2 linked regions of the Myxosarcina sp. GI1 genome follow. The protein of the gene in region 1 binds, or shares a complex with, the protein of each later gene. Links are inferred from orthologs where the notes say so. Each region holds a gene or a part of one and is shown on either strand. Other genes may lie near its edges. The genes, in order: KV40_RS18385 and sufU.

Region 1 (3,187 bases):
GGCGCACAAGATGTTTTTACTGCTCTCAATACCGCAGGTTTTGCCAATGCAGCAGTTATTTGGGCAAACAAAAACGTCATCGTAGACACTCCCATACATTTAGTTTTTATTTCAACTGCTGAAGAAACGGCAAGTTTTTCTCAACTCCGTACCTTAGTAGTAGCCGAAGCAGGAGCGAGTTTATCTTTAATTGAAGAATATTCTGGTACTGGCGAATATTTTATCAATGCAGTAACGGAAATTGTAGTTAGAGACAATGCCGAAGTAAAGCATACTCGCTGGCAACAAGAAAGCGATCGCGCCTTTCATGTTGGCAAAACCGCAGTGGCTCAAGCTAAAGACAGCCGCTACACCCTCAATGAAATTAATTTTGGTAGTAAGCTTTATCGTCATAATCCCGAAGTATTGCAGCAGGGTGAACAAACCACTACTAACTTAAACGGTTTGACGGTTGCTACGGGAGAACAAACATCTGATACTCACAGCACCATTGCCCTGACTAAACCTTATGGCACAACCGATCAACTGCATAAATGTATTGTCGGCGATCGCGCCCATACGGTATTTAATGGCAAAGTCTTTGTACCCAAAACGGCACAGCTTACCGATGCCTCGCAGCTAAATCGCAATCTATTACTTTCCGACAAAGCCAGAGTAGACACCAAACCAGAGTTACAAATTACTGCCGATAACGTCAAATGTTCTCATGGTGCGACGGTGAGCCAATTAGAAGCAGATGAAATATTTTACCTCCGCAGTCGTGGCTTAAACCAGCAAGATGCCAGTCAGTTATTAATTGATGCCTTTGCTGGGGAGATAGGCGATCGCCTGCCACTGAATTTAGCTGCTAAAGTTGCCCAAACTATTAAACAAAAAATTAGTAAGTAAACTTTAAATAATGACTTTAATTAAAGAATCAACTCTTGGCGATCGCCTGCGTCAAGACTTCCCGATTTTACAGCAGCAAATTCACGATAAGCCATTAATCTATTTTGACAATGCTGCTAGTTCTCAAAAGCCTCTGGCGGTACTAAAAGTATTGCAAAATTACTATCAGCAAGATAATGCTAACGTCCATCGCGGCGCACATACCTTGAGCGGTAGGGCGACTGATGCCTATGAAGCGGCTAGAGATAAAGTAGCTAAGTTCGTCAATGCTGCTGCTCGTGAAGAAATTGTCTTTACTCGCAACGCCACCGAAGCAATTAACTTAGTGGCATATAGTTGGAGTTTGTCCAATTTTAACCCAGGCGATGAGATAATTCTCTCAGTCATGGAACACCACAGCAACATCGTTCCCTGGCAGCTTATCGCTGAAAAAACTGGTGCGGTAATTAAATACGTACAGTTGACCGATACAGAAGAATTCGATTTAGAACAGTATAAATCTCTATTATCTAATAAAACCAAACTGGTATCTGTTGTTCACGTTTCCAATACTTTAGGCTGCATCAATCCAGTTACAGAAATTGTCGAACTAGCTCATCAATACAATGCCAAAGTATTGATTGATGCCTGTCAGAGTGTTCCTCATATGCCTATTGACGTAAGGGAAATTGACTGTGACTGGTTGGTAGCGTCGGGACATAAAATGTGTGCGCCTACTGGCATTGGTTTTCTCTATGGGAAAAAAGATTTGCTGCTAGAAATGCCGCCATTTATGGGCGGTGGTGAAATGATCGACGAGGTATTTTTAGAAGGATCTACCTATGGCGAACTACCTCATAAATTTGAAGCAGGAACCCCGGCAATTGGTGAAGCGATCGCGCTTGGTGCAGCAGTAGACTATTTAAGTAATATTGGCATGGCTAAAATTCATGCCTATGAAGAAGAATTAACGGGCTATTTGTATCAAAAATTAGCGGCAATTCCCCAACTTAAAATCTATGGTCCTCCTGCAACCGCCGACGGAAAAGGTAGAGCGGCATTAGTAGCATTTAATGTTGAAGGAATACACGGCAGCGATTTGGCAACTTTATTAGATAGAGAAGGAGTTGCTATTCGCTCTGGGCATCACTGTACTCAACCTTTGCATCGTATTTTTGGTGCTTCTGGCAGTGCTAGAGCCAGCCTGTATTTTTATAACACTCGCGCTGAAATTGATGCTTTTGTCGTGGCATTGCAGGAGACTATTGATTTTTTTACTACGATGATGTCTTAGACAAGATAGCTACAAACCCAGACCTGGATCTGAACCCAGACCCGAACCAGGATTTCGGCGTTCGATAGTCTCAGTCAACCTTTCTACTGCTGTAGTCAATCTTTCTTGCGCCAATATTTCTGGTGCTGGCGCTTCTTCTTCGGCAATTTCTTCTCGGCGCATTACTCTTTTTTTGGCAGCTTCAAAAGCACGAATTAATAAGAATAAACAAAAGGCAATCACTAAAAAGTTTAATACGGCGGCAATAAACAAACCATATTTGATGCCGCCAGCACTCAGTTGGCTTAATTGGTCTACTCCTGCCGCGTTCATAGCAGGATTTAAAATTGCCGGGGTAATAATATCTGCTACCAAAGATTCGACGATTTTGCCAAAAGCAGCACCAATAATAACGGCTACGGCTAGATCGATAACGTTTCCGCGCATAATAAAATCGCGAAAATCTGCTAAAAATCCCCCCGTAGCTCTCGCTCCTCTTCTAACCATAATTTTTTTTCCTCAGTTTATTAGTGAGAAATATAATAAAACAGGATTTTATCAGAAGAAGAGAAAATTAAATATAAATAATTGCGTTTTACTGCAAATTTTTAAGATTTTTAATTATCGATTTGCCTCTTTCAATAGCAGTTGGCAAACTGGGGTAAATTCCTTCAAAGCTGTGAACTATGTTCTCTCCCTCTACGATGCTCAAATGATATAAATTTTGGGAACTTTGACAAACAAACAAGCTATAGCGATCGCCTCTTAATATAGTTGGAATTTGCATTTGTAGTTTCAGAAAATATTTTCTTAACTAGAATGCCCAGTTAACTGTTTAATTTAAACAACATATAGCAATTTTTAGATCGATGAAGTACATCTCTGTCGAAACAAACACTAAGCTCTAAGATTTCTATAATTTTTTCAAAAATCAAACAAGATTTTTTAGCGAGCGTTGTTACTTTCAAATTTAAAAGTGGGAACTATAAAGCTGTGGTTTTTACTGACCCTGAAGCTAACTCGCTGAGAGGAAATATGAAATTCAAA
Region 2 (3,318 bases), on another replicon or contig:
AGTTATTGAAATACCAACAGCGTCATGGTTTCCAACATCGCGATGCTTTGCGTCTGTTTCACGTCAAACCACCGACGATAGACCACGATCGCCTGTTTGAATGGGCGGTTAATGGTTGGACTGAGTTACCGTTGGCAATCGAGAGTGAAGCTCTGGCACAAATTTGGTGGTATGAATGGCTCAAACGCAACCCCGAACAGACTCATCGCGCGATCGCACAAGGTAAATTAACTCACGAAATGGCTGCTCCTGTAGGTAATATGGATAAACAGGCTTGGCAGTTACTGTTTGAGTCGATGCCAATTGGGGCAATGTTGCGTAACTTGGGTTCTCTAACTCAGTTAGAAGTGCTGACAGGCGATCGCCGCAAGAATTTAGAGAGAGTTCGAGCGGTATTAAACGACAAAAAGCATTTACGTCGCGGTAGAATTCACCCTATTGACGTGCTTAAAGCCTTAAAAACTTACACTTCTGGCGGTAAAATCGGTCGCAGTCAAAAAACTTGGACTCCCGTACCTCGGATTGTAGATATTTTAGAGAAAGCTCTAGAATTATCTTTTGAAACTGTCAAGCCGACCGAGGCGGTATTTTTACACGCGGTGGATATTTCTGGTTCGATGGCTTACAGCACTGTAAGTTCTATTGGCTTAAGCTGTTGCGAAATTGCCACAGCTATGGCATTGGCAACGGCTAAGGCAGAGAAAAACTACATGATTCGTGGTTTTTCGACTTCCTTTATCAATCTGGGAATTACACGGCGCGATTCATTTAGTTCGGCTTTAAAAAAAGCTCAAGATCGTAACTTTGGCGGTACCGATGCCTCGGTTGCCTATGACTGGATGATTAAAAACAAGTTCCAAGCAGACGTAGTTTGTTTTTGGACTGATAGTGAAAGCTGGGCGGGTAGAAAACATCCCTCTCAAGCTTTGGCAGAATATCGTCGTCTGGTTAATCCGCAGGTTAAAGCAGTGTATGTTACCCTCGCACCTTACCGCATTAATTTGGCAGATCCCAACGACAATCGAGTTTGGAATTTGGCAGGATTCGATCCTGGAGTTCCACGTTTGATTCAAATGTTGGCAACGGAAGACTTGTAACGGCATTTTTCGCACTTAGTAGTCCAGATTTAGGTATTAGCCCTTCTACTTTGTGGAAGTTGAGCCTGTCGAAACTCAGGGCTAACGCCGAGCGTAGCCAAAATATTAGACAGAGAGATAGGGAGCAGGGGAAAATTAGTTGGACTGAGATCCCCCTGCTTTCCAGTGCCAAGGCATATTTTTAAAAGCAAGTAACACAAGCTATACTTTTTCGTTTATTCTTATTGCCGACGTGGTTGCAGCCAACGAACTAGCTTCGAGAAAATGTCGCTAATAAGCTTTACCAGTCGCTGCAAAAATCCTTTTCTTTCTTCTGCTTTCATGATTTTGGTCGCTCTCTATGTTTAGTTGGACTAATGTTAATTGGTTTATTGGCAATAACAGTAATTCTGAAATATCATTAGCAAATCTTAAATAATATAAAAATGCGATGGCTATAGAAATAGACTAAAAAATAAAAGACATTGTTAGTATTTGCCTAAAAACTCAATTTTAAATTTTTGCCAAAGCAGCTTTCAAAGTATGCCAGGCTAAAGTCACACATTTAACGCGACTAGGATATTGAGAGACTCCTTGTAAAACCCTTAAGGTATCTAAATCTAGTGGCAATGGTATCTGTTCGATAACTGCCTGACGAACCTGGGATACAATTGCCAAAGCTTCTGTAATGCTCTTTCCCTTAACTACCGATGCTAAAAGCTCGGCTGAAGCCAAACATAAAACGCAACCATGTCCCTCAAATTTAATATCTTTAATACAATTATTATTTTTATTTAATGCCAAGGTTAGTTTAACTGTATCGCCACAATAGGGATTGTGACCGCATTCCTGTAAATCGACTGGATTGGTTATACCACGATGTTGTGGTTGTTTGTAACGTTCTAAAAGTATCTTTCGAGATAAATTGGAAGAGTGGCTAATATCGATCATTAGTAATGGTGTAAAAGCTTATTAGTAATAATAGAGAGAGACTAACATCACTCATAGCAGTCAAGTATGGCACTGTGACCGTACCAAAGTTGATATCTTTCCTGTTTCTGAATAAGCTTGGATAATTTATTTTCTGGAATTCCCTTAACATTTTTGCAAGTCTGCATAGCCTCAACTTCTGAAGCACCAGATGCTGAACCGAGGCTATGCTTTGAAATCCTGAAAGTTCTTGCTTAGACTAGCATAGGTCGAAGCGGTCGAGCATCATCACTTTATTCCAAACAGCAACAAAGTCTTTGACCATCCGCTCATGACCATCATTAGCACCATAAACCTCTGCAACCTGACGAAGCTCCGCGTTTGAACCAAAAATCAGATCGCACCGTGTCGCTGTGAATTTCGTTTCGCCCGTTTGGCGATCGTCAATGTTAAAAATCATTTCGCGATTGTCAATCGGCTTCCATTCGTAGTCCATGCTGGTCAGGACGCGGAAGAAGTCGTTGGTTAGTACACCTGGTCGATCGGTAAAGATGCCATGCTTAGAGCGATCCCAATTCTGATCGAGGGCACGAAGTCCGCCAACGAGAACCGTCCATTCGGGCGCGGTTAGCGTCAAAAGCTGTGCGCGATCGAGAAAGATCCGCTCTGGCTTCACCTTATAGCCAACAGCATCGTTGTGGTAGTTGCGGAAACCATCCGAGACTGGCTTCAGCCATTCAAAGCTTTCCACATCGGTCTGTTCTTGAGTTGTATCCATCCGACCTGGAACGAACGGAACACTGACATCGATCCCAGCATCTTTTGCAGCCTTCTCAACCGCAGCGCAGCCGCCAAGAACGATAAGATCTGCCAGGGAGACTTTTTTGTTACCCGACTGAGCGTCATTAAATTCTGACTGAATTTTCTCTAGGGTCGATAGAACCTCGCCAAGTTCCTGCGGGCGGTTTATCTCCCAGTCTTTTTGTGGGTCCAGGCAAACACGCGCGCCATTGGCACCACCACGCTTGTCGGAGTCGCGATAGTTTGATGCCGATGCCCAGGCTGCTGACACGAGTGCCGAGACGGAGAGTCCACTCGCTAAAATCTGGTTCTTAAGCGCGTTGATGTCAGCATCATCAACAACTTCATGGTCGAGCGCAGGAATCGGATCTTGCCAGGACAGATCTTCCTCTGGAACTTCTGGACCGAGATAGCGCACTTTTGGTCCCATATCTCTGTGAGTCAGCTTGTACCAAGCACGCGCGAACGCGTCACTAAAGTAATCGAAGTCATTGAGAAAGCGTTGACAGAC

What was found.
Region 2: the proteins of KV40_RS18385 (region 1) and sufU are in contact, whole or in part, in a solved structure (PDB 5XT5), measured with the Bacillus subtilis proteins. The link is inferred for Myxosarcina sp. GI1 from one-to-one orthologs.

Annotation. Positions count from the first base shown.
Region 1 is NZ_JRFE01000024.1:232,943-236,129, reverse strand. Bases 175-3,029 are described here. They hold KV40_RS18385 (SufS family cysteine desulfurase), read left to right. Parts: upstream 175-898; coding sequence 899-2,161; downstream 2,162-3,029. Other genes in these bases: KV40_RS18375 (hypothetical protein), read right to left, coding at 2,736-2,927; mscL (large conductance mechanosensitive channel protein MscL), read right to left, coding at 2,171-2,647; sufD (Fe-S cluster assembly protein SufD), read left to right, coding at 175-888. In the rest of the region: more of sufD, read left to right, coding at 1-174; KV40_RS18370 (iron uptake porin), read left to right, coding at 3,176-3,187. UniProt on the Bacillus subtilis protein: Type II cysteine desulfurase that acts as the initial step in the SUF-like Fe-S cluster assembly pathway.
Region 2 is NZ_JRFE01000019.1:130,427-133,744, reverse strand. The notes cover bases 309-3,294. They hold sufU (Fe-S cluster assembly sulfur transfer protein SufU), read right to left. Parts: upstream 2,028-3,294; coding sequence 1,590-2,027; downstream 309-1,589. Other genes in these bases: katG (catalase/peroxidase HPI), read right to left, coding at 2,266-3,294; KV40_RS14760 (TROVE domain-containing protein), read left to right, coding at 309-1,097. Outside these bases: more of KV40_RS14760, read left to right, coding at 1-308; more of katG, read right to left, coding at 3,295-3,318. UniProt on the Bacillus subtilis protein: Part of the SUF-like system that mediates the biosynthesis of iron-sulfur (Fe-S) clusters. Acts as a sulfurtransferase and thus transfers sulfur from SufS to SufB.